One region of the Tuberibacillus sp. Marseille-P3662 genome, then DNA from elsewhere that is predicted to be linked to it. Evidence: riboswitches for the same ligand, from Rfam matches in the RefSeq annotation. Region 1 holds a riboswitch; each other region holds the start of a gene.
What was found. Region 1 has a riboswitch for S-adenosylmethionine ahead of B9Y89_RS16060 (methionine ABC transporter ATP-binding protein). Riboswitches for the same ligand answer to the same signal wherever they lie in the genome.
Positions count from the first base shown of each region.

Region 1 (8,136 bases):
TTGGTCATCCGGCCAGTTGGACGCTAGCAAACGCGGCAACGGATGAATCGGAGGGGATGATTGGCTGGGTGTCTGATGATGACATTATCGACATGTATCAAACCCTAGCTCGACGAGAAGGGGTCTTTGTAGAACCGGCTTCTTGTGCTGGATTGGCTGGCATTAAGCAGCAAGTGGCAGCGGGACAGGTGCCGGAAGGATCGACAGTGGTTGCTGTGATGACCGGAAATGGCCTCAAGGATCCGACAACAGCTTCTGAATGCTTTCAAAAATCGGGCAATATCATTCGAGGAGATGCTGACTATTTGAAATCTCAGTTGAAGGCGAGTGTCGCGCATGGCTGAGCGAATCGTGGTTAAAGTCCCTGGCAGCACGTCCAATCTTGGCCCTGGTTTTGATTCCATTGGATTAGCAGTGAACCGGTTTTTAACGGTCGAGGCAGTTATTGCGGATCAATGGCAGTTCGCATCTAATCTAGAAGGGATTCCTCTTGATAAAACCAATCTCATTTATCAGGTTGCTGCGGATGTTGCGAAATTATATGGACAATCGCTGCCACCGCTTGCTTTGACGATCTCAAGCGACATTCCTCCGGCCCGTGGATTAGGAAGCAGCGCCGCAGCTGTTGTTGCTGGTATTGAAGTGGCAGATGTCTTTGCTGGACTGAACTTGGATCGACAATCGAAGCTGAATATGGCCGCAAATATTGAAGGGCATCCTGATAATGTAGCCCCTTCCTTGTATGGGGGGTTGGTGATTGCGCACCAACCATTAGAAGGGGAGACGACGGTTGTTCCGATAGCGCCATCGGATGTTGACTTAGTGGCCTTCATTCCAGAACGACTATTAGAAACAAAAACAGCTAGGAGCGTGTTACCTGACACTCTCAAGCATTCGACAGCTGTGAAAGGCAGTTCAGCCGCTAATCTGTTTGTCGCCGCAGCTTTGCAAGGCGATTGGGTAACCGCAGGACGGATGATGGATGAGGACACCTTGCATCAGCCTTACCGGAAAGCGCTCATTCCAGAAATGGATCAAGTCATGGCTGATGCCAATGCGTTCGGCGCCTATGGTACAGCACTAAGCGGGGCGGGGCCAACGATGCTCGTATTCTGTCCGGTGAATGTTTCCGGACGATTTGTTACCCATTTAAGAAAACAGTATCCGGATCATCATTTGGAACAACTTAAAATCGTTCAATCAGGCGTCCATGTAGAGCCGCGAGCCACCTTGGATCCTGTTAAGAGTTTATAATCCTCCTGATGTGGAGGATTTTTTACTTTATTCATGTACACATCGTCCATGATAAGTAGTATAGTAGAAGGGTCATGATGTAGGAGGACAAGCGATGAATATTCAGATTCAATCGATGGACAAGCGCAGCGCGGTCCGCATATCACAATGGCACTATGAAGATCCATACAGTCTATATAATGTTGGTGAAGATGCCGTCGATGAATTTCTTGAGAACGACTACTATGCTGTGTTCGATCTGCAAGAGGGGCTGATCGGCTTTTTTTGTCTCGGACGTGTCGCACAAGTTCCTGGAGGTTATGAATGTCATGCCTACGAGAACCGGATGGATGTCATTGATATAGGTCTAGGCATGCGACCCGATATGACAGGTCAAGGGTTCGGATGTGAATTTATTCACCATTGTCTTATTCAGGCCAAAGACATGTATCCGCAAGTCAAAGTGTTTCGTTTGACCGTTGCCACTTTTAACTTAAGAGCGATTAAAGTTTATGAACGGCTTGGCTTTCAGGCTGGAATGCACTTCGTCAACCCAATCGGCCTTGAATTTATGACCATGTTGAAAAAGGCTGAATAATGGAACTTTAGTAAACGACTACTGAGTGCAATAGGTTTCGTCATTAAGCTTGGCGATAAGCCAAGTTTTCTTTATTGACATAGTCCTATCACCATGCTACAATTCAATCATTCTTTTAAAAACTTCATTCATATCAATCTCTTATCAAGAGTGGTGGAGGGTCTGGCCCTATGAAACCCGGCAACCTTTAAATGTAACTATATTTAAAACGGTGCCAATTCCTGCAAAGCAAGTGCTGCTTTGGAAGATGAGAGGAAGGACTTCGATTTCAAACGGTTAGCCTTTCTGCTCATTTGAGTGGGAAGGTTTTTTAGTTACAGGAAATATAGGAGGTGCATCATGATTCAACTAGAGAATCTCCACAAATCGTTTCAGACAAGCCATGGGACGATTGACGCTGTTAAAGACGTTAGCTTAACGATAGACGATGGTGAGATCTTCGGGATTATTGGCTATAGTGGTGCCGGGAAAAGTACATTAATTCGCTTGTTAAATAATCTTGAAGAGCCGACATCAGGTACTGTGACCGTTGCTGACAGAAAGCTCTCACAACTGAATAATAAGCATTTACGAAATGCTCGGCGCGACATAGGGATGATCTTTCAACATTTTAACCTTTTGTGGTCCCGTACCGTTCAGGAAAATATTGAGTTCCCCTTAGAGATTGCCGGTGTATCCAAGAAAAAGCGACAAAAGCGGTCTCAGGAATTGATTGAACTTGTCGGTCTTGAAGGTCGCGGTGATGCGTACCCATCGCAGTTAAGCGGGGGGCAAAAACAACGTGTTGGCATTGCGCGGGCCCTTGCTAATGATCCACAGGTGTTACTTTGTGATGAAGCGACATCGGCTCTTGATCCGAAAACAACAGATTCGATTCTCGATTTATTGGTCGATATCAATAAGACATTGGGCTTAACGGTTGTGATCATTACTCACGAGATGCATGTCATCCGGAAAATTAGTCATCGCGTAGCGGTAATGGAAGACGGTGAGGTTGTGGAACAAGGTGATGTGATCGATGTCTTTAAAAATCCAAAACAATCGATCACGAAAGACTTTGTAAAGCAAGTGACTGAGGCAGAAAACACAGAAGAGACCATCCAGTTCCTGACTGAGAAGTTTAGTGGTGGAAAAATTGTTAAGTTGACGTTTGTTGGTGAGAATACACACAAACCGTTCATTAATGAGTTGTTCCGGGAAACAAATATAAGCATCAATATTTTACAAGGCAATGTGTCACAAGCTCAAGGCAGTGCCTACGGAACCTTGTATTTGCAACTAGAGGGACAAGAAGCGGGTATTAATGAGGCGATTGACTATTGCCGCAAGCGGAATGTCGACGTGGAGGTGGTCAGCCATGTTACATGAATTATTTCCAAATGTTGATTGGCTGGAAATGTGGCAAGCCACCCTTGAGACACTATTTATGACGGTGATTTCCGTTGCCGCAACATTCATTTTAGGTATTATTTTGGGATTATTGTTATTTGTGACGAGCAAAGGCAATCTGTTTGAAAATGTGGTCATTAATAAAATGATCGCTGCCATTGTGAACATTTTTCGATCCATTCCGTTTATTATTTTACTGATTTTACTCATTCCGTTTACCGTCTTTCTTGTCGGTACCATGCTTGGTGCCAAGGCAGCTTTACCTGCTCTAATTATTGCGGCGGCCCCTTTCTATGCCCGGCTTGTTGAAATAGGGTTACGGGAAATTGACAAAGGTGTGATTGAAGCAGCGCAATCGATGGGCGCAACCAAGCTGCAAATTGTTCGTAAGGTGTTGCTGCCTGAAGCGATGCCTGCCCTGACTTCAGGGATTACAGTAACGGCCATTGCACTCATTGGTAATACAGCGATGGCGGGTGTGGTAGGAGCTGGTGGTCTAGGTAACCTCGCTTATCTTGAAGGCTATCAACGGAACCACAATGATGTGACATTAATATCAACGGTATGTATTCTAGTGATCGTCTTCGTCATTCAATTAATTGGCGACATTACAACGAAAAAAATAGATAAAAGATAGTGGAGGGTCAAGCAATGAAGAGATTGTTACTTTTATTAATAACCGTTCTTGTGACGGTTGGATTAGCGGCGTGTGGTCAAAGCAGTTCGGAAGGTAACGGTGATGGACCAACAAAATTAGTTGTCGGTGCGACACCTACGCCACACGCTGAGGTTTTAGAAAAAGCTAAGCCGATTTTAAAAGAAAAAGGCATCGATCTTGAAATTAAGCAATTCCAAGACTATACAACACCTAATAAATTTTTAAGTAAAGGCGAATTGGATGCCAACTATTTTCAACATCAGCCATATTTGAAAAAGCAAAAACAGGAATTTGGTTATAACTTTGTGAGCGCTGGAAAAATTCATATTGAACCGATGGGTGTTTACTCACAGAAATATGATAGCTTAGAGGATATTCCGAAGGGCGGCAAAATCATCATGAGTAACTCGGTTGCGGATACAGGACGGATGCTAATGCTTTTGCAAAAAGGCGGTTTAATTAAACTTGATCCGGATGTGGATCCCGTTAAAGCTCGCATCGATGATATTGTTGAAAATCCGAAGAATATCACATTTGATAAAATCGATCCGGGTATGTTATCACGGACTTATCAAAACGGTGAAGGCGATGCAGTTATCATTAATACCAACTATGCCTTGGATGCTGGATTGAATCCGACGGAAGATGCCGTGGTTATGGAAGATTCAGAGTCACCTTATGTCAATCTTGTCGTCGTTAAAAAGGAAGACAAAGATAACCAAGCTATCCAGACGCTGGTTGATGTTTTGCACTCTGAAAAGATACAAAACTTTATCAAAGAAGAATATAAAGGCGCTGTTGTGCCCGTCGGCGGCAATAGCAGCAAGTAATCATGTGAAAGGCGGCTCCGTCAGTCGGAGCCGTCTTTTTGTTTGTGTATTTAAACCAATGAGTCATCATCTTTTGTTATGACTCTGTTAAACGTTGCTGTTGATTTCCGCTCCAGGCGTTCGCTTTCCGCGGGCAACGCTTCAGTCTCCTCGGAAGAAAACCTCTTCCTGCGGGGTCTTCAGCTGTTGCTTTTCACGCAGGACTCTAGTAAAGGCATCTTGAGTAAGTGGCGCTGAGAAACAAGTGTTCCGAAACTCAACTACAAGCGAACAATAAATAACGAAAAGTGAGGGAGCGCCTTCAAAGGTGCTCTTTTTTCATGCCCGTTTACAATATGGCCTAGGGATGAGGCATTTTCATCCCAAAGGCTGAGTAAAAACCGATCCGTTGCTTGATTTAAAATAGGTTCTCACCGGTTATACTTTGGATAGTTCAGTATTAATCGGAAGGAATGAAGATCCATGATGAATATGAGAAAATGGTTCCGTGTCAAAAAAACGGCTCATAACTCTTATGAGAGCTACAGGGAACACCGTCGGATCAAGGATGCGATGCTTGACCGCAAGAGTGAATACAGGTAATTTTATTCGGATTTACGGAAATTTACATGATTGGGGTATGATTGGAGACATTAAAAATAAATTCAACCCTACACACTGGAGGAATGGTCTCTTGAGTCAATCAAAACCCTCAAATCATATGCCAACATCACCTGAGCCATATTGGCGTGATTCCGTTCAATTACCATCATTCGATCGACTGACGGAAGATCAGGACGCTGATGTTGTGATCGTTGGTGGCGGCATAACTGGTATTACGGCGGCTTATTTACTTGTGAAAGAAGGTTATCAGGTTGTTCTATTAGAAGCCAGTAATATACTAAATGGGACCACAGGTCACACAACGGCCAAAATCACTGCCCAGCACGGATTAATCTATGACGAATTCATTCAGCACTTTGGTGAAGACAAAGCACGGCAATATTATGAGGCGAATATGGATGCCCTCCGTTTCATCCAACAAACGGTGACGGATCGTGATATTGATTGTGATTATACTGAAGAGGATGCGTATATCTATACAAATTCCGATCGTTATGTTGACAAAATTCATAAAGAGGCTCAGGCCTATCACGAACTCGGTATTGATGGGGGTACTGTCAGCCAAATGCCGCTTGATGTTCAGATGAAAAAAGCGATTGTCATGAAGCAACAAGCCCAGTTTCATCCGCTGAAATATTTGGCCCATTTGGTTCATGCAATCACTCAAGCTGGTGGTCAGATCTATGAATACACCACCGCGGTGGATGCAGATGACAAAGGACAGCAACCGACCGTAGTTACGAGAGAGGGTCATGAAGTCAAAGGTGATTATGTGCTTTCTTGTTCACATTTTCCCTTTAATGATGTCAAAGGTTTTTATTTTTCCCGGCTGACAGCTAATCGCTCCTATATTATTGGCATCGAAGCCGAAAAGGATTTTCCCGATGGCATGTATATTACGGCAGAACAACCGACACGGTCGCTGCGATCGGTGACGATTGATGGCAAACCTATGGTTTTGGTAGCGGGTGAAAGCCATAAAACCGGCCAAGGTGTGGACATGATCCAACATTACGAGGCTCTGGAAAGCTTTGCGGAAGAGACACTCGGGATTAAAAACTTCAAATACCGCTGGTCGGCACAAGACTTAACGACTCTAGATAAAATCCCATATATCGGTCCGATTACCGGTCGTCATCCAAATTTGCTTGTCGCGACGGGGTATCGGAAGTGGGGCATGACAGGTGGAACAGCTGCAGCCTTGCTTATGAAGGACTATGTCATGGATCATGACTCACCCTACAAAAATTTATTTATGCCATCACGCTTTCAAGCAGATCCAAGTCTCAAGAAATTCTTAAAGCAAAACGCCGATGTCGCCGGTCATTTAATTAAAGGGAAGTTCGAGCCAGCAGCTAAGAAATTAGATGACTTATCCGTTGATGACGGTGCTGTTGTCATCCATCAGGGCCGCAGAATCGGCGCCTATAAAGATCATGACAGCGAACTACATACCGTCGATACAACGTGTACCCATATGGGCTGCGAAGTTGAATGGAACCATGGCGACCGAACGTGGGACTGCCCGTGTCACGGTTCAAGATTCTCAATCAAAGGTGAAGTGATCGAAGGACCGGCGGAACAACCGTTACAACAAATCAAACTATAGGGGTCTGCCCCCCACTGCATTAATACTTTAGTAAAGTGGGGGGCCAGACCCTTTTAATTAATGATCGGCAATAGAATGTGGGAGGGATAGTCTTGTTCATGAAAAATCGTCTGCTTCGCTGTCTGAAACGTATCACTACTAATCATTGTTTCTCCGGTGTTCAAGTTGGTATCAAATCGTGGAAAACTGCTTGATGATATCTCGACTCTGACACAATGATCGGGTAAAAACACATAACTTGTTGCCCAAAGGTCAATCTCATATTGGGTGACTTCTCCACTAAGTGGTTCCTCAGGCGTAAACCCATTCCGATATTTCGCACGAACGATCCCTTCTGTCAAGTGATAGGCAGTTCCATCTGGACATACATCGATTAGTTTGGCGCTGAAGTCTGTGTCAGGGGCGTCGCTTTTCGCCCACAGATATACTTTTACCGGACCGGTCACTTCCAAGGACTTCTCTAACCCTTCAGATGAATAGACAAGGACATCGGTCCTTTCTTCAATCGAACGTTGGTCACGCGGTCCCATTGTTTGTATGCCAGAATATAATGTTGGACCGCCATGGGTGGGGACAGGGTCAGCCGGGTCATATAAAAAGTGATCGGTTGGCTCATGGATAGGTTCTTCCGGGGCTAGCCGCCCGTCACCATCCTTTGTATTCGCTCGGCCATTGCTATGGAAGTAGTATGGAATATACTGTGTTCGGGCCAACGGCCATTCCTGTTCATCCCGCCATTGATTGATCCCCATGACAAATAGTTTAATCGGTGCTTCGTCAGTAATGTGTGTTTCAATGCCTTTCAGCCAATAATCAAACCAACGCAGGTGCAAGTCGGTAAGGTCTTCATGATAGTTGATCCAATCTTCGGATGCATGGATGCCGAAAGAACGTTCACCAATGACGGAACCAAAATCCCCGTGTCCCCATGGGCCGATGATTAATTTTTGTTTGTTTTCACCATGAGAGCCTTCAATGTTTTTCTTCATTTCAGTAAAATTGTCGATCGTCGAAGGTAGCAAGGCATCGTACCATCCCCCAATATGATAAGCGGGAACATCGAACGATTCATACTTATGGGTGATGCTTGTCTTACGCCAATCATCGTCATCCAAATCTTTGGTTAGCGATTGAACGAAAAAATCGGCGACACCGAGTTCTTGAACAGGCGGCCATTCGTTGACAGGAGCATAGGGATACCAATTTTGGATGTCAT
Region 1 covers NZ_FXBS01000006.1:1,469,955-1,478,090, reverse strand. The annotation lists gene thrC (threonine synthase) at 1-344, shown strand, start outside; gene thrB (homoserine kinase) at 337-1,254, shown strand; gene B9Y89_RS16065 (GNAT family N-acetyltransferase) at 1,349-1,831, shown strand; SAM riboswitch class I at 1,970-2,085, shown strand; gene B9Y89_RS16060 (methionine ABC transporter ATP-binding protein) at 2,171-3,199, shown strand; gene B9Y89_RS16055 (methionine ABC transporter permease) at 3,189-3,857, shown strand; gene B9Y89_RS16050 (MetQ/NlpA family ABC transporter substrate-binding protein) at 3,872-4,708, shown strand; gene B9Y89_RS16045 (FAD-dependent oxidoreductase) at 5,409-6,920, shown strand; gene B9Y89_RS16040 (CocE/NonD family hydrolase) at 6,974-8,136, opposite strand, start outside.

Region 2 (8,136 bases), on a different contig from region 1:
CAAAGTTGATGACGTGGGTTACGCCACTAATATCAAGTCCTCTAGCCGCAACGTCCGTAGCGACAAGGATATCAATGGTTCCTCGCCGGAACTGCGTTAGAACGCGGTCACGTTGTTTTTGCCGCAAATCACCGTGAATCCCCTCAACGTTAAAGCCGCGCTTTGTCAGCGCCTCCGTCAATTCATCCACCCGGCGTTTCGTCCGGCCAAAAATAATGGCTAGTTCTGGGGTGTAAATATCAAACAACCGCGTCAGAGTATCAAACTTTTCTCTTTCCTTAATTACATAGTAATGCTGTTCAATATTGGTGACCGTCAATTCTTGAGCTTTAACCGCAATGACCTTGGGTTGATGCATAAACTTCTCAGCGATGTTTTGCAGTTGCTTCGGCATAGTCGCGGAGAACAACATTGTGTGGTGTTGGGTCGGGATTGCTCCAAGGATTGTCTCAATATCCTCAATAAAGCCCATGCTAAGCATTTCGTCAGCTTCATCAAGAACAACTGTCGACACATCATCAAGGCGAATCGTTTTACGACGCATATGATCCATAAAACGTCCCGGGGTCCCGACAATAATCTGTGGCCGGCGCTTTAAAGCTTTAATTTGGCGATCAATATCTTGGCCGCCGTATACAGCCAAAGTTCTAATACCTTTAACTCTGCCGATCTTATTCAATTCATCGGCGACTTGTATCGCTAATTCACGGGTAGGAGCGAGCACAACACCTTGTGCGTTTCTACTTTCTGTTTGCAGATTTTGAATGAGTGGAATCCCAAATGCAGCCGTTTTTCCTGTACCCGTCTGTGCCTGACCGATGATATCCTGACGTTCCAATCCCGGAGGAATCGCTTCTTCCTGAATGGATGTCATTTCTTCATAGCCCATTTGGCTAACAGCTTTGAGAAGTGGTTCGTGAAGATTTAACTGTGAAAATAATACCAAAAACCATTAACTCCTTTACTTTTTATATAACTTTTTATTCAAGCTCTTGCCGGTCTATCCATACACCGGTCATGTCTAGTGAAAAAAGGGCGTGATTCCATACACGGAATACGCCCTTTCTGAGATTCAATGTGGATCACATGTATTATAAGCGAACGACATTGACAGCTTGCGGTCCGCGTCTGCCTTCTTCAACATCGAATTTAATTGATTCACCATCTTCAAGCGTTTTGAATCCTTCACCTTCGATCGCTGAGAAGTGAACGAAAACATCGTCGCCGCCTTCTCTCTCAATAAATCCGTACCCTTTTTCGGAATTAAACCATTTAACTGTACCTTCCATTTGAGTCGGCCTCCCTAATTAAATTGGATAAAAAGTTGAATACCGTCAAACACTTCTTTCGTCCATTAGGGCAATTCATCAGAGGCCGATAAAGGTTTTTCGATGTCCGTACTTTTTAACTTTATAAGCTTATCATAAGATCATATCAAAAGCAATGGATGAAGGAAAGTTTATTCAAATCAAGCCGATGCTCCTATCTAACAAGATACCATGTTTTCTTAAGAATTATACAGTCTGACTCAAATTATTTATGTAATCAAGCATCCTTCACTGATTTCCTTGATTTCTGTTCTCGATATCTCCCAACGCTGTCTTAATTTCCAACAAAATTCGACTAAAGTCTGTAAATACACTGCCTAAATTCATGATCACTGTCGTATCTTTCTCTTGTTCATGAATGATATGGTAATTCGATTCTAATTCTTGCTGCGCTTTATTTAAAGCATCCCGTAACAATTCAACAGAAACTTTATTTGAATAACTGACAAAACTTCCAAATAAGTTCAGACATCCTGAGACGGATCTAATAGTCTTGCTAAGATTGTAGACATGATCCGTTTTCGTATTAATATCCATTAAACTTCTAACAATTCCCCTCACTTGAATGATCATTCGTTCAATCACTTTCATATGATGGATAAGCTCACTAATTTGACTTCGAGCTTTCTTCTGCAGCGGGCTATAGCGAAGGTTTTTTCTGGCTGATTCTAATTCTTGAAAAATATCCTCGGCTTCAGCCACCAAGCGTCTCGCTTCCAATAAGCTGTACATCACATCATGGTTGGATTGATTGGACATTTCCACGCCACGTAAGACCGTTGCGGTTTTATGACAAAGTTCAGGCATTCTGCGTTCAAACGCTGGTATAGGGTTCGGCGGGCGAATCAAAATATTGATTAAGACGCCTGTGACCGAACCAATTAAAGTTTCAAAAATTCTTGCAAGCGCATAGGCCTCCTGTTGACCGAAAAATAACACGAGTAAAGCACTAACGCTAATTTGTACCAATAAATAAGGGGGAAATTTTAAAGCCGTCGAAATGCCGAAACTGATTAACACAACCAATGTGATTGATAAAGCATTAAGCGGCAACCACTGTCCAATGATAATGCCGATACAGACGCCGCCAACCGCCCCCATGACTCGATAAAAAGCCCTTTCTAACGTATCAAACACAGCCACTTGGATGATCAAAATCGCTGCCAACGGCGCAAATATTGGAAAGGCACTATCAACAACATTATTAGCAAAAAACCAAGACAAACCAGCCGCCAGAGCTGTTTTGGCCACTTGAAACGTCAGTCCGATCTTCTGAAAAACATTGATACTCTCTCTGAACAGCATGTTGAATCCCTCATTTATAAACGACCATCTTCCCATATTATGTACGAGAAAGGGTCCTTGCATAATGTTTCAAATAATATACGAGGGTACCCTAGAAATAAAATACTTGGGCACCCTCGTATTCGGTTGATTTTATGATTAATTGTGGCAATTGTAAAGTGATTTGCGGCTTCTTTAAAGAGAATTGCGCTTTCCTGCACATAATTGCGCTGTTTTTAAACGGAATTGCGCTGTTTTACATTTATTATGATGTTATTTTGCCACAGAACGATCTTCACGACACACAATTTCCGATTTGATTTGCTCCGTGATATCATCAATTTTAGTGAAATCCATGGCGTTAACGTAGATGGTTTCAAGTTGATCATGCCATGCCTTGGCATTCGCCAAATGGGCTGTTGCTTCTTTCATTCTTTCCGAATATCGTTCCGATACATCTTTTAATCCAACGGCATATTTTTCATCAACACCTGGTTCGATGACCCGCTCATACATATCAATCACTTCGTCACTGTCACGTTCTGGATAATGTTCATGCGGCGCCGTGCTATCAAAAATCGCAAAATCTAATTCTCTAACAATAATCATATCTAGACTATACGGATCAAAACCACAATGATAAACCTCAACATCAAAACCACGGTCTTCAGCCATCTTTGCCAGCGTCTTCAACATGGTTGATTTACCCGATCCCGGACGACCTTTAATAAAATAACGTTTAGCGACGTCTGATGTTAAATTCGGTATGAAATCAACGGCACCTTGTGGCGTCGCAGCTCCCAAAAAGCGATGCCGGACATCCGCCGTCTTATTCAATACTTGGTCCCCATAAAGTCTATTGATCAATTCATCTGTCAGTTGGTTGGCTTGCTCACGATCAAGATGGTCAATGTAATACGCCTCCCACTCATCGTGAATTGTTAACGCTTCTTGAAAGCAAGCATATGCGGCGTCATATGCCGCACGATTATTTTTCTGAATGCTTAAAATCTGATCTTTTTCTTTGGCTAATGCTTCCGAATCCCATGCTACACCTAGATTGACATACTCCTCGATAGCTCCAGGAGCTTTTGGCTCAATCACATGCGGTGCCGTTCCATCAACAATACCCACTGTTAATGTCGGAATAATCACACCATCAATGGAACCATTATCGGATGCGCAATGTAAATATTCAATATCAAATCCTTTTTCGAGCCATGTTTCACCAATGGTTTTCATTAACGAAGATTTACCTGTTCCTGGACCGCCTTTTAGAATAAATACACGTTCAAGATGTTCTAGATTCGTAGCAAAAAGATCATGAAAGCCTCGGGCGGTATTCCCGCCTGCATAGTAATTTAAGACCTGACCTGACATGTACTGACGCCTCCCATTTAAGATCAATCATTGACTCAATACTCTAAGGTATGCGCAGCCTTTGTAATAGGTGAGTGCCTAGGATACAAAAATTATGATTGACAGTTGTGTCATGATCTCGTATCATTATTTTTAAATTAAAAACCCTATACGGATAACTTCTTATCCAGAGAGGTGGAGGGAACGGCCCTTTGAAACCTCGGCAGCGGGCTTCAAAACATGAAGCACCGTGCCAATTCCGACAAGTCTTTAGGCTTGTAAGATAAGAAGAGCGTGGTTGTTTCATATGCAATAATGATTTGAACCCCTCTTCTTACTGAAGAGGGGTTTTTATTATGCTTATTTACGTTTACAAGGGAGTGAGGCAGCAATGATTGAACTGAAAGGACTCACGAAAGTCTACGATTCGGGTGAATCACAAATTAAAGCCATCGACAACGTGAACTTAACTGTTGAGAAAGGTGATATATATGGTGTCATCGGCTTTAGCGGGGCAGGTAAAAGCACACTGTTAAGGTGTGTGAATTTGCTTGAATATCCTGACCACGGTCAGGTCATCATTAACAATACTGATTTAACGAGACTAGCCAAACCTAAACTCCGTGAAGAACGGAAGAAAATCGGGATGATTTTCCAACATTTTAATCTTTTAGAATCCAAAAAAATCTATGACAATATCGCTTTTCCTTTGAAACTTCTCGGTGAAAATTCATCAGCTATTAAAAGACGGGTTGAGGAATTACTAAAATTTGTCGGACTCAGTCAACAGGCTGATCAATACCCAGACCAGCTCTCCGGCGGACAAAAACAACGTGTCGGTATTGCGCGGGCGTTAGCCACTTCACCTGATGTCCTCCTATGCGATGAAGCAACATCAGCTTTAGACCCGGATACCACGGCATCTATTTTAAAGTTGTTAAAAAAGATTAACCGTGAATACAAAATAACCATTCTCATGATTACACATGAGATGCAGGTGATTCGTGATATTTGCAACCGGGTAGCTGTGATGGAAAACGGACAAATCATTGAGGAAGGAAGCATTTTTGATGTGTTTTCCGCCCCTGAAACCACAACCGCCCAAAATTTTGTCAGTTCGGTTATGCAGGATGACATACCGGCATCCATCATAAAATCGCTGGAAAACGGTGCAGAACATATTTATCGCGTTACATTCATTGGTGATTCAACAAGTCAGCCGATTCTGTCCGATGTCGCAAAACAATTTAATGTCAACGTCAATGTCTTATACGGGCAGATTACCGAACTCCAGGAGACACCGTTTGGCCATTTAATGATTGAACTTCAAGGTGAGGCGAGTGAAATTAACAGGGCCAAACATTATATCAATCAAAACGTCCAAGTTCAGGAGGTCTTAGCTCATGCAAATTGAATGGAGCAGCTTTTGGCTGACCGTTGCCAATGCAACCTATGAAACCTTTCTAATGGTGGGGATATCTCTCATATTTGCAACCTGCATCGGGTTACCCTTAGGCATTGCTGTGGTCGTTACAAGACCGGGTCACCTATTAGAGAACAAAATCATTTTCAATATTTTAAATCCAATCATCAATATTATCCGTTCGGTCCCGTTTATTATTTTACTCGTTGCCATCATTCCATTTACCCGGTTGCTTGTACATACATCGATTGGTACTACTGCGACGATTGTGCCGCTCGTTATCTTTGCCGCTCCATACATCGGCCGGCTCGTGGAAACAAGTCTTTTGGAAGTCGATCCTGGTGTGATTGAAGCTGCTGAATCCATGGGGGCAAAACCTAGGCAAATTATTTTCCGCGTCCTTTTACCAGAGGCCCTCAGTTCACTCGTTCTTAATATTACCATTGCAACCATTGGTCTCATCGGTGCGACTGCGATGGCCGGCTTCGTTGGCGGCGGCGGTCTTGGTGACTTGGCTATTACTTACGGTTATCAAATGTTCAAAACAGACGTCATGATTGTCACGGTTATATTATTAATTGTTATCGTTCAATTGGTGCAAACAACAGGTAATCATTTATCCCGCGCAATCAGAAGGCGATAAACTCAATTAAAAGGGAGATTGACTCATGAAAAAATACATCGCTATCATCACATTGTCTTTACTCAGCATCGGTGTCTTAAGTGGTTGTGGTAACAGCGCATCAAGTTCAGAGAGCGGCAACACCGAAGACAAAACAGTAAAGGTTGGCGTCAACCCTTCAGGCGTGCCGATTTGGAATTATGTTAAGAAAAAGGCGGCTAACAAAGGGATTAACGTTCAACTCAAAAAATTTTCCGACTATGTTCGCCCGAATCTGGCGTTAGCGGCCGGCGATATTGATATGAATGCATTCCAGACGGTTTCCTATTTCGATTCGTTTATTAAAGAACGTGATCTTGATTTAAAACCGATCGCAACAACAATTATTGCACCTATGGGCCTATATTCAGATAAATTCAAGTCACCTAAGAACATTCCTGATGGCGCCCAAATTGCCCTGCCTAAAGAAGCCACTAACATGGGGCGGGCGCTCTTACTTTTACAATCAGCTGGTTTAATTGAACTGCCAAAAGATTTTGATGGTGTCGGTACCTTGAAAGCTATTAAAAGCAATCCAAGGGATCTCAAATTCAAACCTGTTGCTGCTGCACAAACACCGAGGTCCATACCAGATGTTGCCGCATCTGTAGTTAATAATGGCGTTGCCGTTGAAGCTGGATTCACACCTGTGAAAGATGCAATGTTCCTTGAAGACGACACAGCAACACCTTATATCAATATCCTGGCGGTCCAAAGCAAGGACGTGGATGATCCAACATTACAAAAACTCGCTGACATCTACCAACAAGAAGATGTGGCTGAGCACATCAAAGAAGTCTTTGACAATTCATTAATTCCAACTTTTGTACCCCTTAAGAAAATTGGATGGTAAGCATACGTACGCGAGAATGATACCGTCGATCTCGACAACAAGGAAATAATACTCATTGCTTTTGAAAGCCACCCTGAATATACAAAAAATCAGAGGATATAGGTCAGATCAGTGTGCCTATATCCTTTTTAACCTTGCCGCTTAAATTTCATAATCAGTTCATAGTAAAGCAAAGTTATTGTTTGGACAACGAGAAAAACTGGGACGGAATAAGGGATTTGATAACCTCGTTGGTGATGAGTGACACCCATCACAGAGGATACCCACTCGGCCCCTAAGCCAATGATCGTCCATACGATAATGAACCCAATGACGGTTTTTTTATTAATGCCTAATGCATCATAGATGTAAATAAAAAAGTAACTGATCGGCGCGAACATAAAGTAAGTCACCACATCAAACAATTCATAATCCCCTGAATCATTGACCTGGTAGAAATTAATGAGCCCTCCTCCGATGGTAAAATCAAATAAAGTTGCAATAGCAAATCCCCATACTAAATACATCATGGTCACATCCCGAGGGAATCGCTTTGGCAAAAGGAAAAAAATAGCATATACGATGACAAAGGCGATCGATAAATATATTTCATTTTTGTCAAAATGTTCCCATAACATCATGAAACATCCACCTCACCATGCGTCAATTTTCTAAATAAGTAAAGTGCGAAAAACGTGATGACATACATGACGATTAAATAGATCACATCATAGCCAAAGTTCCACTTAACATAGGTAATGATATTAAAATAGAGGGAAAAGCCTCTCATTATAAGTAAAAATACCAAGGAAGCCATCATCGTTAATAGGGATCCTGTAAAGGTCTTGGTTCGATAAACGAGATTTAATTGCGTAATTAATGTCATTGGAATGATGACACTCCGGTTCAGTAAAAAGGAAACGTGCTTCATCCCCTCTTGCGTTTCTTTAATCAGGGACATTTCCTCAAAAACGATCCATGATACATTAATCGTTAAGATCAGTAAGATTAAAAACACAAATGTATTCTCTACAATAGAGAATTTTTTTGGTATAAGGGCAAATATGACAATAATGAGCCATGAAGCCAAGCAAAAAACGGCAAATCCCATGATGTAACCTCCGTTCAAATTCTTTTGCTATGATTATTGTTTTGATTTCCAAAGAAAATATACAGAAATAAAAAGGTAAGGACCTATTAACATGATTAATAAGCCCTTACCTTTTTTGGATCGGTTAATGAACTGACT
Region 2 covers NZ_FXBS01000005.1:176,395-184,530, reverse strand. The annotation lists gene B9Y89_RS07005 (degradosome RNA helicase CshA) at 1-946, opposite strand, end outside; gene B9Y89_RS07000 (cold-shock protein) at 1,092-1,289, opposite strand; gene B9Y89_RS06995 (FUSC family protein) at 1,557-2,633, opposite strand; gene B9Y89_RS06990 (PRK06851 family protein) at 2,886-3,992, opposite strand; SAM riboswitch class I at 4,152-4,261, shown strand; gene B9Y89_RS06985 (methionine ABC transporter ATP-binding protein) at 4,363-5,385, shown strand; gene B9Y89_RS06980 (methionine ABC transporter permease) at 5,375-6,037, shown strand; gene B9Y89_RS06975 (MetQ/NlpA family ABC transporter substrate-binding protein) at 6,063-6,908, shown strand; gene B9Y89_RS06970 (hypothetical protein) at 7,037-7,528, opposite strand; gene B9Y89_RS06965 (hypothetical protein) at 7,525-7,998, opposite strand.
Region 2: another riboswitch for S-adenosylmethionine. It lies ahead of B9Y89_RS06985 (methionine ABC transporter ATP-binding protein); the one in region 1 lies ahead of B9Y89_RS16060 (methionine ABC transporter ATP-binding protein).

Region 3 (8,136 bases), on a different contig from region 1:
ATCACGCCCGTCATCATGCCTGGTAAAAAGACAATGCCCATCCCGACCATATTGTTGATTGTTGGGAGAATAGCGTTATCAAATGTATGCTTAATAACGTCATGCGTTGCTTGCTTGGGTGTCGCCCCCAGCATAAGGGCCTGCTCGACGTGGGCTCGTTTGGAAGTCATACTTTCAGTTAAGGCATTGGCTCCCAGGGTCACACCCGTCATCGCATTACCAATCACCATGCCGGCAATCGGGATGAAATAACGCGGGTTATACCAAGGGCTGAAATGAATGACAACAAAGTTAAAGTAAATCAGAGCAATGAGTGTCCCTGATGCCAAAGAGATGGCAACCGCCTTCTTAAGATCGTATCCGAGGCTGTTTTTAACTCTCTGATAGACATTGAAGATCGCAAAACCTTCCATAATTAAGATAATGACGATGGTAAAAAAGGGATTCGCGTGATCAAAGACATAAATTAAGATGTAGCCGACAATCGTGAGCTGTAATGTCATTCGAAACGTCGCAATGATAATTTCCTTTTCACGAGGAATTTTTCTTAATTTGACAATGACGAGCAGAATTAAGATGAAAACATAGGCACTGATTAATTGTAAGAGTGTTATATCAATGATTTTATTCTCCATGAGACGTCACAACCTTATTGATATCGTCAATGCGAATGACGTTATCACTATATGTTTCCGCCATGCTCTTGGAATGGGTGACCATGATCACGGTTTTATTCTTTTTCTTAATAAAATCGATAAAACGTTGCATAATGGATTCTTCCGTGTGGTCGTCTAGTGCCGAAGTCGGTTCGTCGAGCAAATAGACCTCGGCGTTCATTAATAGAACTCGCGCCAAGGCGACTCTCTGTTGTTCCCCACCTGATAAATCAGCGGCATTATCATGAAGATTTTTTTGAAGATGAAACATATCTAACATCTCTTTCATCTCTTCCTCGGTGACATGATCTTCTGCATCTGAAAAGGTTAATCCGATGGTCAGGTTGTGCTTAATATCACCATCAAACATCACAGGCATTTGCTGCAACATGATCACCTCACGTCTTAATTGGATTGGATCGAGTTCATCGATCCGTTCGCCATTATATGTCATTTTGCCTTCATCAGCGGTGATTAAATGATTCAACAGTTTGAGCAGTGTTGTCTTCCCACCGCCACTCTCGCCAACAATACTGGTGATTTGGCCTTCATTAATAGCTAATGAAGGAATGGCGATGATGTCTTTAAATTTGACGTTCGTTAGCTGAAACAAATCCGCCACACTCCCAACATCATTTTTTATTATTATGCCCATTATTTACTTCAAGAAAAAGGTTGGTTATGATAACAGTAGTATATGTTAAAAAAGCAGGTGAAAATCGTGAGTAATAAATCGTGGGGCTGGTTGTTCTTTGCGTTGATTTTATTAATGACGTTGGTTTATTATGTGCTGCAGTGGGATTGACAGACAAATAAAGGCCATGTGAAACGAAACAGAGGTTAGCTTCGTAGAATGAGGGGCATAGCCAACAATTTAGATGAATTCAAAAGTGAAGGGTGGTTTTCCAATGTCATGGTCAGAGATAAGTTCGTTTATCATTATACTTTGTCTTGCAATTGGCTACTTCATCCAAATGCGTGAAATAAGCGCTTTAAAAAAAGAAAATGCTAGGCTTTTAAGGAAATACAATGGATATGATGACCTAAAAGACGAAGCAAAGGAACTGTTAGAAACTTCAACGGAAATGAAAACGATAAAAACAATAAGAGAAAGATATCGCTTGACGATGGTGGATGCTAAGAACATCGTAGACGCGGTCAAATAGTGATAATTCTTAAGAAAAGTGCTCTTAAAGCGGAATCAGCAGAAATTCGCGCCACTAACCTTTTAAGAATAAGGTATAGTACTCAATTAAGAGCGGATACAGCCCTTTGCGGTATAGAAGCCACCTAAAAGGTGGCTTTATTATGTCCAATTTTTTATATTCCATTTAAAATAACCGGGGTTTGCGTTAACAGGAATATTCTTTGAGATAAGAAAAGCAGTGGTGGGTAGGACGTCATCCACTTTTTGAAGAGTGCAAAGATAGGAGATAATCTATTTTGTCTTTTTAATTATTCATCCGATTTAAACATCTGCCATTCTTCATCACCTAATTGTTCCGGAGTGACACCTTTCTTTAATGCATAGTTGTATAGATCTTGAAAACGATAGTTGGGTTTCTGGGTTGATGGAACAGCAAAGACGCCGTCCGAAAACGCCTTTTCAAATTTTTTGTCTTCACGATCCATTTTTTCCTCTGAGACTTTTTTGACTTTAAATCCCGATTCTGTACGGATTACAATATCTTTTAACACCAGCGAACACCTCCTGAAAGGTATGTTTCCACTAATTCATACGAAGCCGAGGTTGGAAAAAAGTAATAAGGCGGAATCCCTCCTCGGGCTCGTACCGCCCCTAGGCTTGTATAGTATTCCTCATTATAGTTTGTTTTAATCGCCAGCCCGATATATCCTTCATAGGACTGTTTGAAACTTAGGAACGCTGCAAAAGCGATAAGAGTTTTCCCGATGCCAGCATATACTTGGGAATGATGCTTCCACTTGTTTTGAGGAGCCGCCTCAATCAAATCGACATCCACTAATTGATTTTGAGCATTTGGAGCAAGAGCGATCAATCCTTGTACCTGGGGATCACCTATAACAAAAATTCCATAAACGTTAAAGGCCTCAATAAACGCCTTCCGCCAATCAAACAGCCATCCATTCTTTTTGGCTACTCTCAGATCCTGAAGATCCTTACGTCTAAGGGATCGAAAACAGATGTCTTTAGTTTTGCCCGTCAAATTTTCTTTAATCATAACGCAGCCTTTTTTATCTTTTTCTTTTATTATAACATGCTTGATCAATTGAAACGTAACCGAGGTTAACATCGTAGAATTAGATGAAATATGCATGTTTGGAATCCGTGACATGACCAAATTTTGAGTGTTTCTCAAAAAAATATGACATGGAGAAAAAGCGATTTGTCCATGGTGATTGTCACCTTGGAAATGTTATGAATTCATATCATGGGTGGTACTGTTTAGATTTTGATGAGTGTGGGTTTGGGCATGAGGCCTTTGACATAGGTGTTCCCCGTATACATTTAATGGCTGCAGACCAATTAGATGACCTGTGGTCCTCTTTTATGGACGGTTATCAATGTCCTTTAACTGAGGAAGCTGTGAGAGTAGGCACGTCCCTTCGTCTCTTTTATATGGCGGGAAAAATTCCCAAACGTTTGGATATTCAAGATATACTAAACAATCCACAGAAACTCATTAGCCGTTACCTTAGTTTCATTGACGTAGAGCTTTCAGGGATGACAAACCTGTGATTGACTTTTGGGATTAAGAAGTTCAATTTCATTCCGTAGAGAAAACAATCTCAGCTAAGCGAAGGTTCTGTTTTTTAGCCTAAGTTTTAAATCTAGGTTTGTGAAAAGGCCCGTTGATTCTCTAAAGGACTTTATGGATGGAACTGTGCCTTCTAGGCAAAAGCGGTCATCCGATAGCTAAAAATATAGAAAAGGAGCAAAGTAAAAAGATCCCTGAATCTCTCATTTATATAGATCACTCAACCGACAAACAAGATGGAAAAATTTCGGGTGGTGGCTGGCCTTATTGTTTGGATGACAATGGGTATGGGCATAAAAATTTTATTACATCAGATTGCTATAAAATCACAGTTGGAATTGCACTTTGCGTACCTGGAATGGCAACTGACGCATTGCGTTACTGCAAAGCATATAAGCGTAACTGTTCACCCCTAATAGGACATAGCAAATACTGGAATACACACAAATGGTATCAAAAACTCCCGTAAAAAGGATGTCATATCATGAAAAAGCACATCATTGTCATCCTTTTGTTTACTTTATGTTTATCACAATTGGCTGGATGCGCTGGTGAACAGCAGGAAAAAGATGATTCTAGAACAATAATGGAGCAAGAGAAAGGTAAACCAGAATTTGCTCAGCAAGAAATCGGCGGTAGTCTTCATAAGTGGTATCAAAAAAATATTACGGGGAAACATGTGAAAATCGCCATACTGGATACGGGAATTGATAGGGAAAGTAAAGACCTTTCAGTTATCAAAGGCAGAAATTTTGTGGGCAATGATCCGGAAAAATTTGATGTTGATAATGGTCATGGCACGAAGATTACCGGGATTATTGGTGCACGAGAAAACCATTTTAACATGCGCGGTATTGCTCCCAAGTCTGACTTATATATTGCGAAAGTGGCCGATGAAAATGGAAACGTTAAATATGAGAACCTCATTGATGGAATTAACTGGGCAATTAAACAAAACGTTAATGTCATTAACATTAGTTTAGAATTCCAAAAAGGGAACTCTAAACTACATGAGGCAATCAAAAGGGCAGCTAACAAAAACATCATTATTATTGCCTCATCAGGAAATATTCTATATCCCGATGACACACATAATTCTTATCCAGGAACATACCCTGAAGTCATTAGTGTAGGCATGCTGAATACGGAAGGTAAGATATATTCCGATGAGTTTAAGAAGAAGAAAGTTGATGTGTATGCCCCGGGGGAAGACATTGTTTCTCTTTGGTTCGATAACAAAATGACGCTTGATACAGGGGTGTCATATGCGACGGCTTATACATCGGGCTACGCAGCTTTAATCATTCAGAAAAAAAGACAAAATGGAGAAAGCTATAATCAACCGCTGATAAAAAATGCATTGCAAGAAAATCTGCAAAAATATATAAAGAGTCAGCGACCTATTTCTCTTGTTTTACTTTTAGCTGTTAAGATGATTAGCATTGTATATGTTATAGGATTAGTGGGCTTCCTGTTAGTGTACTTCATCAGGAAAAGGAAAAGACAAATCAATTTCCCCAAAAAAACAGTCACCATTAGTCTTTCTTTGCTTGTCATCTTGAATATACTGGCTGTGATTGTTTCTCTACTAGGAGGCAAATATCATTTCTGACAAGAGAAGTGTTTCTACCCATGTGAGTTCTGGAGGACTACTGGTTTAAAAATAGCCAATTCCATGTTATAGAATAAACAAAGCAGCCACCGCTCTTATATGGGCAATGGCTGCTTTAACGTATCTGGTTCATTTTATATATGGCAGCTGGCCAGACCATTCTTCTGCAGATAATCTTGATGGTACTCTTCAGCTTTATAAAACGTTGAAGCTGGTGTAATTTCGGTTACGATGGGACGCTTGTAGGCACCAGAATTAACTTTATCTGCCCTTGACCGTTCAGCGGCTGCTTTTTGATCGTTGTCGTGATAAAAAATAGCGGATCTGTATTGTTCCCCAACGTCGTCACTTTGTCGGTTAAGCTGGGTTGGGTCATGATTTTCCCAAAATAAGTTGAGCAAGGCATCATAACTGACCACATTTGGGTCAAATTCAACTTGAACGACTTCAGCATGACCGGTTTTTCCTGATTTCACATCTTCATAGGACGGATTTTCGTAATCCCCTCCAAGATAACCCACTGTTGTCTGTTTCACACCGTCAACGTCCCGGAAAAAGGCTTCTGAACCCCAGAAGCATCCAGCGCCAAAAGTTGCAATCGCCATTTTTGTATAACTCCCTTCGTTGCTTATAATAATGATCATACGAATACAATTAAAAATCCCTCTTCATCAATAAGAAGAGGGATTGGCAGGCTTTATTCATCCGTCTCTTCTTATTTTTCGGCGAATCACCGCAGGAATTAGCACGGTATCCATATGGATCCGTTGCCGAGGTTTCAAAGGGCCAGTCCCTCCACCTCTCTAAATAAGAAGTAAGCTTCATTTTTTTTATAATAAATCTAATATATTCTACAGTAGGCACTGATGTCAATGAATTTGTATGTATTTTTTGCTTAGTTCATCAGAAACTAATCATGCATCAATCATCTAATGACGAAAGGGATGGATTCTCTTGGCAAAAGATGTATTGTGTGAAGTTGAAAATTGTGTCTATTGGGGAGAAGGTAACAAGTGTCATGCTGATGCCATTTATGTCATCAGTCATAATGGGACAAAAGCCTCAGACCAAGAGGAAACGGACTGTAAGACGTTTGAACCTCGACACTAATGAATGAGGAAGACAGCCATACGGCTGTCTTTCTTCACCCAATTTTATCTATAAAATTTATTTTGCCTATAAAATTTTTTCTTAACTACTTGAAAAACAGGATTAAAAACTGGTTTAATGGGTCATGGCAAAGCCTTTTTATTATAACTTTTTGATTGTGGTTTATAAAATAATTTAACCGATAGATTTGGGGTGACAGGCTGTGAATGAAGAAGAGGCTCAATTAGAAGAATCACGTGATGTGGTGATCAGTGCGATAGCTCAAACCATGGTGATTTATGGCGTTACACCTTCCGTAGGGCGGATTTATGGCTTACTTTACTTTTCCGATCGTCCCTTGTCCATGGATGAAATTAAAGAACAAGTGGCGATGAGCAAAGGCAGCGTTAGCAACGGTCTTAGAGAATTGATGGATACCGAGATGGTCAGTAAGGTTTGGAAAAAGGGGCAACGAAAAGATCATTTCATCGCTGAAAAGGACTTTTTTAAGAACTATTTAAACTTCTTTGCGAAAAAATTACGTCAGGAAAGAAGTGTTTTGCTAAAAGCAACGGAAAAAGCTCGACCTGATCTTCTTGAACTAAGAAACAATACAGAATCAGAGGAGCTGCAAGAACAAATTGATCAAGATTTAGAACGGATTAGCGAAACGACTGACTATTTGGATTGGACCTTGCGCCTAGCTTATGCTATGGAAACACGGGATATCTTTGATTACTTCCCAAAAGTTCGTTCTGACAGCGGCGAGTCCCATGAATGATCCAAATGTTAAAATCGATAACGTTTATCAGAGTAACTAAAAAGTCCTACATGTGAGGGCTTTTTTTATGTATGTAAAGATACTGTATGTCCCATCTTTAATTTGATATAATAGTGAAGATTCATATGATATTATTTGACTCAGTTTTCATAAAGTCTTCAAACTATTTTTTGAATTTGTCTGGTAAGATAGTTTATAAATAGAAAGAAATGGGGGGGATTCGCCATGACTAAGAATCACGAACAAGCAAAAAAGAAGCAGCGACGTATACAAAGAGACAAAGCAAAACAGACAAAAAAACAGCGGCAGTGGATAGTTTTGGGGACCGTGTTTATATTGCTTCTTGTCTTTATCATATTAGGTATTGCTTTGAGCCGGCAGGATTCGTCAGATCAGGACACAAGTCAAAATGATCAGCAAGGGTTGAGTTACGAAGGGCAACCTATGACAGGGGACTCAGATGCTCCGGTTAAAGTCGTGGAATTTGGGGACTATCGTTGCATGTATTGCGGTCAATTCGACCAACAAATTTTTCCGCAGTTAAAGAAGCATTTTATTGATACAGGAAAAGTCCAATTTTACTTTATTAATAATACGGTGATTGATCAGAATTCCGTGAAAGCAGCTAACGCCTCTGAAGCGATTTTTGACTTGGCCCCTGATCATTTTTGGGTGTTTCATCATGAACTGTATGATCGGCAAAAAAGTGAAAACGTCAAATGGGTAACGGACGAGCTGTTAGTAGATGCCGCGAAGCAAACAGTTCCGGAGCTTGATATGGGATCATTTAAAGCAGCTCTAGATGATATGAGTTATAAAGATGAGGTTAGCGGGGATAAATCAATGGCCATGTCACTCGATTTACAAGGAACGCCAATGGTGTTTGTCGACGGTGAACTCATACAAGATCCATTTGACTATAAGGCGATTAAAAGCCGTATCCAAACGGCCATCGAAGGGAAGTCAACCGGCAATGAATGATAGCGGTCTGAACGGTCGCTTGTATGGTGCCTGGTTGGTTGCCATCATCGCGACGGTAGGCAGCCTCTATTTTAGTGAAATTGCTGGATTCTTACCCTGCAAATTATGTTGGTTCCAACGGATTTGTATGTATCCGATGGTAATTCTGCTCGGTATTGCCTGTTTTAAAAATGATCGCGGGATGAGTGTCTATCTGTTACCTTTAACTGTCATTGGCGGGTTGATTTCAATCTTGCATCTCGCTGAGCAACATCTTGGGTTGTTTCAAACGATATGTAC
Region 3 covers NZ_FXBS01000002.1:28,427-36,562, reverse strand. The annotation lists gene B9Y89_RS00325 (ABC transporter permease) at 1-635, opposite strand, end outside; gene B9Y89_RS00320 (ABC transporter ATP-binding protein) at 625-1,269, opposite strand; gene B9Y89_RS00315 (hypothetical protein) at 1,565-1,822, shown strand; gene B9Y89_RS00310 (hypothetical protein) at 2,112-2,354, opposite strand; gene B9Y89_RS00305 (hypothetical protein) at 2,348-2,857, opposite strand; gene B9Y89_RS19500 (phosphotransferase) at 3,007-3,375, shown strand; gene B9Y89_RS00295 (hypothetical protein) at 3,513-3,863, shown strand; gene B9Y89_RS00290 (S8 family serine peptidase) at 3,879-5,006, shown strand; gene msrA (peptide-methionine (S)-S-oxide reductase MsrA) at 5,141-5,611, opposite strand; SAM riboswitch class I at 5,719-5,820, opposite strand; gene B9Y89_RS00280 (DUF1540 domain-containing protein) at 5,961-6,116, shown strand; gene B9Y89_RS00275 (GbsR/MarR family transcriptional regulator) at 6,319-6,876, shown strand; gene B9Y89_RS00270 (DsbA family protein) at 7,102-7,857, shown strand; gene B9Y89_RS00265 (disulfide oxidoreductase) at 7,850-8,136, shown strand, end outside.
Region 3: another riboswitch for S-adenosylmethionine. It lies ahead of msrA (peptide-methionine (S)-S-oxide reductase MsrA); the one in region 1 lies ahead of B9Y89_RS16060 (methionine ABC transporter ATP-binding protein).

Region 4 (8,136 bases), 1.4 Mb from region 1:
GAAGAAAAGAAAATGGGTATTCAAGCCTCGTCAACAAGGACGTTAATATTAGAAGATGTGGCTGTCCCGGTGGAAAATCTCCTAGGAGAAGCGGGAAAAGGCCATAAAATTGCCTTTAATATCCTTAATATTGGACGCTACAAGCTAGCTGTCGGACTCGTAGGTGCACTTAAGCGTGGTCTTGAAGTATCTGTAAAGTATGTCAATGAGAGAAAACAGTTTAATACACCGATTTCCCAGTTCTCGTTAACCAAACGGAAGTTAGCTGACATGGCGATTAAAACCTTTGCCACGGAAACATCAGTATATCGAACGGTCGGCATGTTCTCAGACCGGCTGGATGGATTAGACAATGAACAACTTAAAGACGGGAAAGGTATGGCGGCTGCTATTGCGGAATATGCGTTGGAGTGTTCACTTAATAAAGTTTTCTCGTCCGAAGCACTGGATTATGTTGTCGATGAAGCGGTCCAGCTTCATGGTGGTTATGGATTCATGGCGGAATATGAAGTTGAAAGAATGTATCGGGACTCAAGGATTAACCGTATCTTTGAGGGAACGAATGAAATTAATCGGTTTCTTGTCCCGCAGACATTATTGCGTAAAGCTATGAAGGGTGAACTACCTTTAATGGAAAAAGCTCAAACACTTCAGGAAGAGTTAATGATGCTGAAACCTGAGGAACCCGGTGATCAGCAGCTTGAGAAAGAATACTACCTTTTGGATCAGGCTAAGAAGATCTTCCTCATGGTTGCCGGTATGGGTGTTCAAAAGTATGGAAAATCTCTGGAAAACGAGCAAGAATTACTTGTGAATGTCGCGGATATTGTTAACAATATTTATACTATGGAGGCTGCCATTGTCCGGACGCAAAAAGCGATAGACCATGGAAGCGCCTATGAACAAAAGATGCTAATGACAGAAGTCTTCTGTCAAGAAGCATTCCAAGACATTGAAGCTTACGCAAAAGAATCATTATTAATGCTTGAAACTGGTGATGGGCTTCGTATGATGCTGTCAGCTTTGCGGAAATTAACACGATTCACACCTGAGAATGTTATAGCGAAAAAACGGCAAATTTCTGAGAAAGTCATCAGCGAAGAAAGTTACGTGGTGTAATGAATATTTAAATAACTGCACCCCCTTACTATATATACACATTCCTTAATTATGACGGCTGCCAAATGGCAGGCGTCTTTTTTTTGACAGCAGGAAATCTCAGAAGTTTCGAACTAAAATGTAAATGGGAGAAGGAATGTCATTAGAGTTTCTTGAAATCGTTAGATGGATGCCTATAATATAAAGAACATGATATAATAAATAAAAAATGGAGGAATCTGAAATGAGCGATATTATCCGGGAGATTGAGATGGGTGATTACACAGTCACCTTAAAAGAAAAGAATAATAATCATTATGTCGCCCGTTTAGTTTCGGGAAATCAAGGTGGTATTCTGGAACTGGAGAAACTTGATAGTGGTCATATGCGTGTTAAGGAACTAGATCTTGGCAGTGTTGAAATTTCAACCGAACACCTAGCCCTCATGCTAATCTTGATCGGCTCTGATGCTGATGTTGTTAATCAGATCAATCGTATCCAGAACATACGAAGCGATTTCAATTAAGTTTATAAACGAGGTGAATGTGATGACATTATCGGTATACAGTTATCCCCCTTGCGGTACCTGCCGCAAAGCCAAACAATGGCTTGATAGCCATCAAATAGATTATGAAGAAATACATATTGTCGATTCACCGCCAACAAAGGAAGAACTGAGGCATTTTTTTCAAGTCAGCGGTTTGCCTTTGCGGAAGTTTTTTAATACAAGCGGCCGCAGGTACAGAGAATTAGGATTGAAGGATCAAATGAAAACATCAACCGAAGATGAATTGTTGGACTGGTTAGCTTCTGACGGTATGTTAATCAAACGCCCGATCATCACCGATGGCGAACATGTCACTGTTGGATTTCAGGAAGATACCTTCCAACAGACGTGGATTTGACCAGAACATTTGCGGTTGATCGGATTCTATAATATGATATGACTGTTGAAATAGATAGGAACTGATAAGCATAGGAGGTTTATTATGGAAACACCTGAAGAACTGCTCTATTCCGAAGAACATGAATGGGTCAAGCAAGAAGGCGACCATGTTAGGATTGGTATCACGGCATTTGCCCAAGATGAACTTGGGGATATTGTTTTTGTAGAATTGCCTGAAGAAGGCGATGAAATTGGAGCGGACGAGCCTTTCGGCAGTGTCGAATCCGTTAAAACGGTTTCCGAATTATACGCTCCAGTAACCGGTAAAGTGATCGAAGTTAATGAAGAACTTGAAGATTCCCCTGAATTTGTGAATGAATCCCCTTATGATAAGGCATGGATGATTCTTGTTGAACCAAGTGATCGTTCAGAACTCGATGATTTACTTTCCGCTGAAGAATATAAAAAAATGACAGACGAGGAATAGGCTCGTGACAAGCCTGCAGATGTAAAGACTGCAGGCTTTTATTTCATAATCATAGCTTGAAAGTTGTGACACTTATGCCTCTCGAAGAAATGACGTCTGACTCATTAAAGTGTACCGAAGAACAAACGCTACCATTATTGTTTGAAACACCTTTCTGTCAAACGTGTCAGTTAGCAAAAAAAATGATTGGATTGACCGAGCAAGCCTTATCAAGGAAGGTGACGACCTATGTCTGCCGGGCGTCAGAATGGGAAGCACTTGTTAATGAATGGAAAATTGAAAGTGTGCCTTGCTTAGTTTTTGTCAGAAATCATCAATTCATCAAAAAAGTATATGCCATTGAATCTGTGACAAAACTTTACCAACTTTACGAACAATATATCGGTGAATCCTGTGAAAACGGTAAAAGATAACATTACATGGGATGAGCATTACAATTATTAAAAGATCAGCTGCCTTTGTTAACAAATTGTATATTTATTAATCGCTTATAGATGGTATAAAGGAACAAGAGGAATTAAAGAGAAGAATGTTAGTCTAGTTGCGAGGTGGAAACCAGTGGAAGCAACAAATATGAATACATCGATAACAAAGGCAGCTTCAGACCACCATAGTTTGGAAGATCAAGTTAAAACGGTCCAACATGGTGATGAATACTTAAGAAATTCCATGATTCATGCTTATCAACCCTTTATAAAAAAAGTCGTTTCAAAAGTTTGTAATAGATTTATTGACCATACGATGGATGAATATAGTATTGGTATGTTCGCTTTTAATGAAGCGATTAACCAATACGAAAAAAGCCAAGGGAGTAAATTTTTAACTTTTGCTGATATGGTGATTCGCCGCCGTGTCATTGATTATATTCGAAAGGAATCAAGACAGGCTAAAGCCGTCTATTTAGAGCAAGCCGATATAGACGATGAAGCCCAACAGGAAGAAAGCTATATTGAACAGCAAGCAGCGATTGATTATTATGAAGATCAGCGGCAAATCCAAGAGCGAACAGAACAAATTGAAGGCTATAAGCAATTGTTAAATGAATTTGGTATCACGTTTAACATTTTGAGCAAACATTGTCCAAAGCATATTGATGCTCGTGATCATGCCAAACATGTTGCAAGAATACTCGTGGAAGATGAATGGCTATCACAGCATTTACAAGAGAAAAAGCAACTGCCTATAAAGGAATTATTGCAATTTGTTTCATGCAGTCGGAAAACCATTGAAAGGAACCGAAAGTATATAATAGCTGTTGCGTTGATTTATATCGGAGAATTTTATGCGCTTCAGCCCTATATTGAACCAGAAACTTGAAAAAGGGGGTACGGTAATTGAGCCGCGGAGTTCTACTAGAAAAAAAAGGTCGACGCGGTGTCATACTAACTCATGATGGAACGTTTGAATCCATTCGGTTGAGAAAACCGGAGCATGTTATCATTGGTCAAACCATTCAGCCTGCACATGTGATGAATCGCCGCATGAACAGCATAAAGAAAATATTTCCTGCTGTTGCCGCATGCTTATCTCTTATTATTGCACTCCTCTTATTTTTTAAGCCCTTACAGAGTAATGCGGTTGCGGCCTATATTAGCTTTGATCTTAATCCTAGTATTGAAGCAGGGGTTAATGAAGACATGCGCATCGTTACCGTCAAAGCCGTTAATCATGACGCCAAAACAATCATTGGCGATAGTACTGACTATAAGGACATGTCCTTGAAAGCCTTTATGGATCAGCTAGTGGAAAATGTGAAACAAAAAGATTATGTAAAGCAGCAGTCAAACATTGTTGTTACCGCTGCTTTAACGGATGATATTAATCAGGACAAAAAGCAAAGGTATTTGAAAACTATTTCATCGGTTGTTAATAAAACGAAACAGCAGCTTGAGAATATGCCGACCGATGCGTTTAAGTTTGTTAAAACTACGATGGCTATCAGAAATAAGGCAAAGCAAAAAGGTATGTCTGCGGGAAAGTACCTGACTTTTTTAGATGCAAAAAAGCAAAATCGTCAATTGACCCTAGAGAAGGCGAAAACTTTAAGTGTTGCAGAATTAAATACTCCCCCTCCTTCAAATTCGACTGACCCAAAACCAGCGAATAAAGGGTTATTGGCGAAGGACCGTCAAAACAAAAATGAATCTGCTGAACAGACCCATGGTCAAAAGGCTAAGAAAAGTCAGTCATCCAATCATCAAGCAGATTCTAAAAAAGCAGCTACCGAAAGGCAGCATCATTCGATGGCGAACGACTCTAAGAAAGGTCATCAATCCTCAACAAACAAACAAGAGAAAAACAAACAAGCCAAGGATAAACAAGAGAAGAACAAGCAAGAGAAGAACAAACAAGAGAAGAATAAACATAAGGAAAAACAGCAAGGCAAAGCAAAGGTTACTCAACATCAAGGCCATGAACATAGACAAAAGAAGGGAATTCAATCGCCTGGCAAAGGTCAACCTATCCGTGTTGAAAAAAGAGGTGTAAAATGATACTTAGAGAAATTTTAGATGCTTTTATCCATACCCTTTCATTAAAACCGGTTTTAGAGCCGTTGTATAAAGATAAGCCGATGACTATTAATATCCAATCAACCCATGAACAAGTCTGGATGCGACTGAACCAAGAAGGGGGTCACGTCCTTGAGTCTAATCCCGAAACGGCTGATGTGTTTTTGAGCGGTCAGGATAAAGTGATTGAAGCAGCTATGACAGGCGCTGAACCTATGCTTTCATTGCAAAAAAATGGCCACCTTAATACACAAGGTAGCCAGAACCATTTGCTAGCGCTCGAATCGCTTTTTTTGTTAACAGGTCACAAGTCCCACTTATTTCATAACCATTGATAATGACCGGATAATCTCATAAAAGGACGCTTTGTCACCGAACGAATCGAAGATGTTATGCTGCTGATCTAAAATCACGGTTGTGGGCACCCCGCTGCATTGATAATCATCATAAGTGGTTGTCCCATTATCTTTTAAAACTGGAAACGGTAACTCGTGATTGTTCATGAATTCAACGCCATTAGCGGCATCCGCTTCTCTGCCTGTAACATTAATCGTGAGAAAGGCTAAGGCATCATGATCCATTGTTTGGTAAAAATTTGTTTTCTTTGGTAGGTCTTTTTGACAATCAGGACACCATGATACCCAGAATGTAATCATTACGGGCTTTCCCTGATAGTCCGATAGTGATACGAATTCATTTGTTTGAGCATTAATGAGGTTAAAGTCGGGTGCTTTCATGATTTTCAACACCTTTCAGATAGTCACTAATACTATCATGCCTTAAAATAATATAGTTGACAATCCAATTGTATAGCGCTATTATTCAGAATAATATTAAATGTTTCTTATCCAGAGAGGTGGAGGGTCTGGCCCTATGAAGCCCGGCAACCACCGGAGATGTTCCGGAAAGGTGCCAAATCCTGCAGGCAGAAGGCTTGAGAGATAAGGTTAGTGATCTGATTGAATAACCTCTGTCTCTTAGGCAGGGGTTTTAATAATTTTTTAGTTTTTTGATAAAAATGCATTGACAAAATATTTGGGCATTGGTATTATTTTTATTAATAAGTTGATGCGTTAACTTAATAAAGTGATTCTTATCCAGAGAGGTGGAGGGACTGGCCCTGTGAAGCCCGGCAACCCCGGAAATTGTTCCGGAAAGGTGCCAAATCCTGCAGGTATCATGCCTGAAAGATAAGATAGGCCCATATCCCAACCTCTTATCTTTTCAAGGTAAGAGGTTTTTTTTCATTGAATACCGGCTTTTTGGCCGAAAATATAGGAGGGTATTGTTTTATGACAGATCAAGACAAGCAGTATGCGTTAGAAACGGTGTTATTACACGGTGGACAGGAACCAGATTCAGCGACAGGAGCGAGAGCTGTACCTATTTATCAAACCACATCTTATGTTTTCAACAGCACTGAACATGCGCAGGCTCTATTCGGATTAGAAGAGCCGGGAAACATTTATACCCGCATCAATAATCCAACAGTTGAGGTGTTTGAGAATCGGTTAGCGCAATTGGAAGGTGGTGTCGGTGCGCTAGCAACCGCATCAGGGGCAGCAGCGATTACTTATGCTATTTTGACCATGGCTCAAAGTGGCGATGAAATTGTTGCAGCTTCGGAATTATATGGCGGAACATATAGTCTTTTTGCGAATACACTTCCTAGATATGGAATCAATGTGACGTTCGTGGATCCCAATGATAGCAATCAACTTAAGTCAGCAATAACTGATAAAACAAAAGCTGTTTTTGCAGAAATTATCGGTAATCCTAGTTTGAATGTTCTGGATATTGAAACGGTAGCTGGTATTGCGCACGATAATGGTATACCTTTAGTTGTCGATAATACATTTGCAACGCCTTATGCTTGCCAACCGATTAAGTGGGGAGCCGACATCGTCGTTCACTCAGCAACAAAATGGATAGGCGGTCACGGTAACTCAATTGGAGGTGTGATTGTCGACGGAGGGACCTTTGATTGGGCTAACGGACGCTTCCCTGATTTTACGACACCTGATGAAAGTTACCATGGTTTGCGCTATGCCCAAGATTTGGGTGCGGCGGCTTTTATTACGAAAGCAAGAGTCCAACTCTTAAGAGATACAGGGGCGGCTTTAAGTCCATTTAATGCGTTTTTACTATTACAAGGACTTGAAACTTTGCATCTAAGAATTAAAGCGCATAATGACAATGCGGAAAAAATCGCTGAATACCTAAAAAATAGTAAAAACGTAGATTGGGTGCTACATCCAAGTCTTCCTGAACATCCGGCGTATGAGCTGGCTGATAAGTATCTTGATAACAGTGCAGGATCAATCGTCACATTTGGTATCAAAGGTGGTCGTCAAGCGGGTCGAGAGTTAATCAATAATATTGATCTGTGGTCGCACTTGGCTAACGTTGGTGATGCCAAATCCTTAATCATTCATCCAGCAACAACCACACATCAGCAGCTGAGTGATGAGGCACTCAAAAATTCTGGTGTTACCGAAGATTTAGTTCGCTTATCTGTAGGAATTGAAAACATCGATGATTTAATTGCAGCGTTAGATACAGCACTTGATTATGCTGTCAAGCAAGCGAATCCGTCAACGATTGGGTGATTTTTATAATAAGGCTCTGTTAAACGTAACTGTTGATTCTAGCTCCAGGCGTTCGCTTTCCGCGGGCAACGCTTCAGCCTCCTCGGAAGACAACCACTTCCTGCGGGGTCTTCAGCTGTTGCTTTTCCCGCAGGAGTCTCACGCCTTCCTCTCCAATCAACGAAGGGCAAACAACAACAATGACCTTTAACATAGCCTATAACAAAAGGGGATAACAGCCGATGAAAAGAAGTTTAAGCGAACGATTAGCAGAAGGCCCTGTGATTTGCGGTGAAGGTTACTTGTTTGAGTTGGAACGTCGAGGTTATCTGCAGGCAGGATCCTTTGTACCTGAAGTGGCACTTGATAATCCTGAGGCATTGAAGCAAACCTATCGGGATTATATGAATGCGGGTTCCGATGTTGTATTAGCATTTACTTACAATGCTCATCGTGAAAAGATGCGGATTATTGACAAGGAAGATTTGTTAGAACCGCTTAACCGTCAAGCCATTCGCTTGGCTAAAGAAGTTGCGCAGGAACACCCGGAAGAGGAAGCCTTAGTTG
Region 4 covers NZ_FXBS01000006.1:33,759-41,894, forward strand. The annotation lists gene B9Y89_RS08645 (acyl-CoA dehydrogenase family protein) at 1-1,119, shown strand, start outside; gene B9Y89_RS08650 (hypothetical protein) at 1,343-1,624, shown strand; gene B9Y89_RS08655 (arsenate reductase family protein) at 1,647-2,003, shown strand; gene gcvH (glycine cleavage system protein GcvH) at 2,088-2,471, shown strand; gene B9Y89_RS08665 (thioredoxin domain-containing protein) at 2,546-2,884, shown strand; gene sigI (RNA polymerase sigma-I factor) at 3,030-3,788, shown strand; gene B9Y89_RS08675 (anti-sigma-I factor RsgI family protein) at 3,806-4,963, shown strand; gene B9Y89_RS08680 (SCP2 sterol-binding domain-containing protein) at 4,960-5,316, shown strand; gene B9Y89_RS08685 (TlpA disulfide reductase family protein) at 5,299-5,718, opposite strand; SAM riboswitch class I at 5,823-5,929, shown strand; SAM riboswitch class I at 6,072-6,178, shown strand; gene B9Y89_RS08690 (O-acetylhomoserine aminocarboxypropyltransferase/cysteine synthase family protein) at 6,274-7,590, shown strand; gene B9Y89_RS08695 (homocysteine S-methyltransferase family protein) at 7,812-8,136, shown strand, end outside.
Region 4: another riboswitch for S-adenosylmethionine. It lies ahead of B9Y89_RS08690 (O-acetylhomoserine aminocarboxypropyltransferase/cysteine synthase family protein); the one in region 1 lies ahead of B9Y89_RS16060 (methionine ABC transporter ATP-binding protein).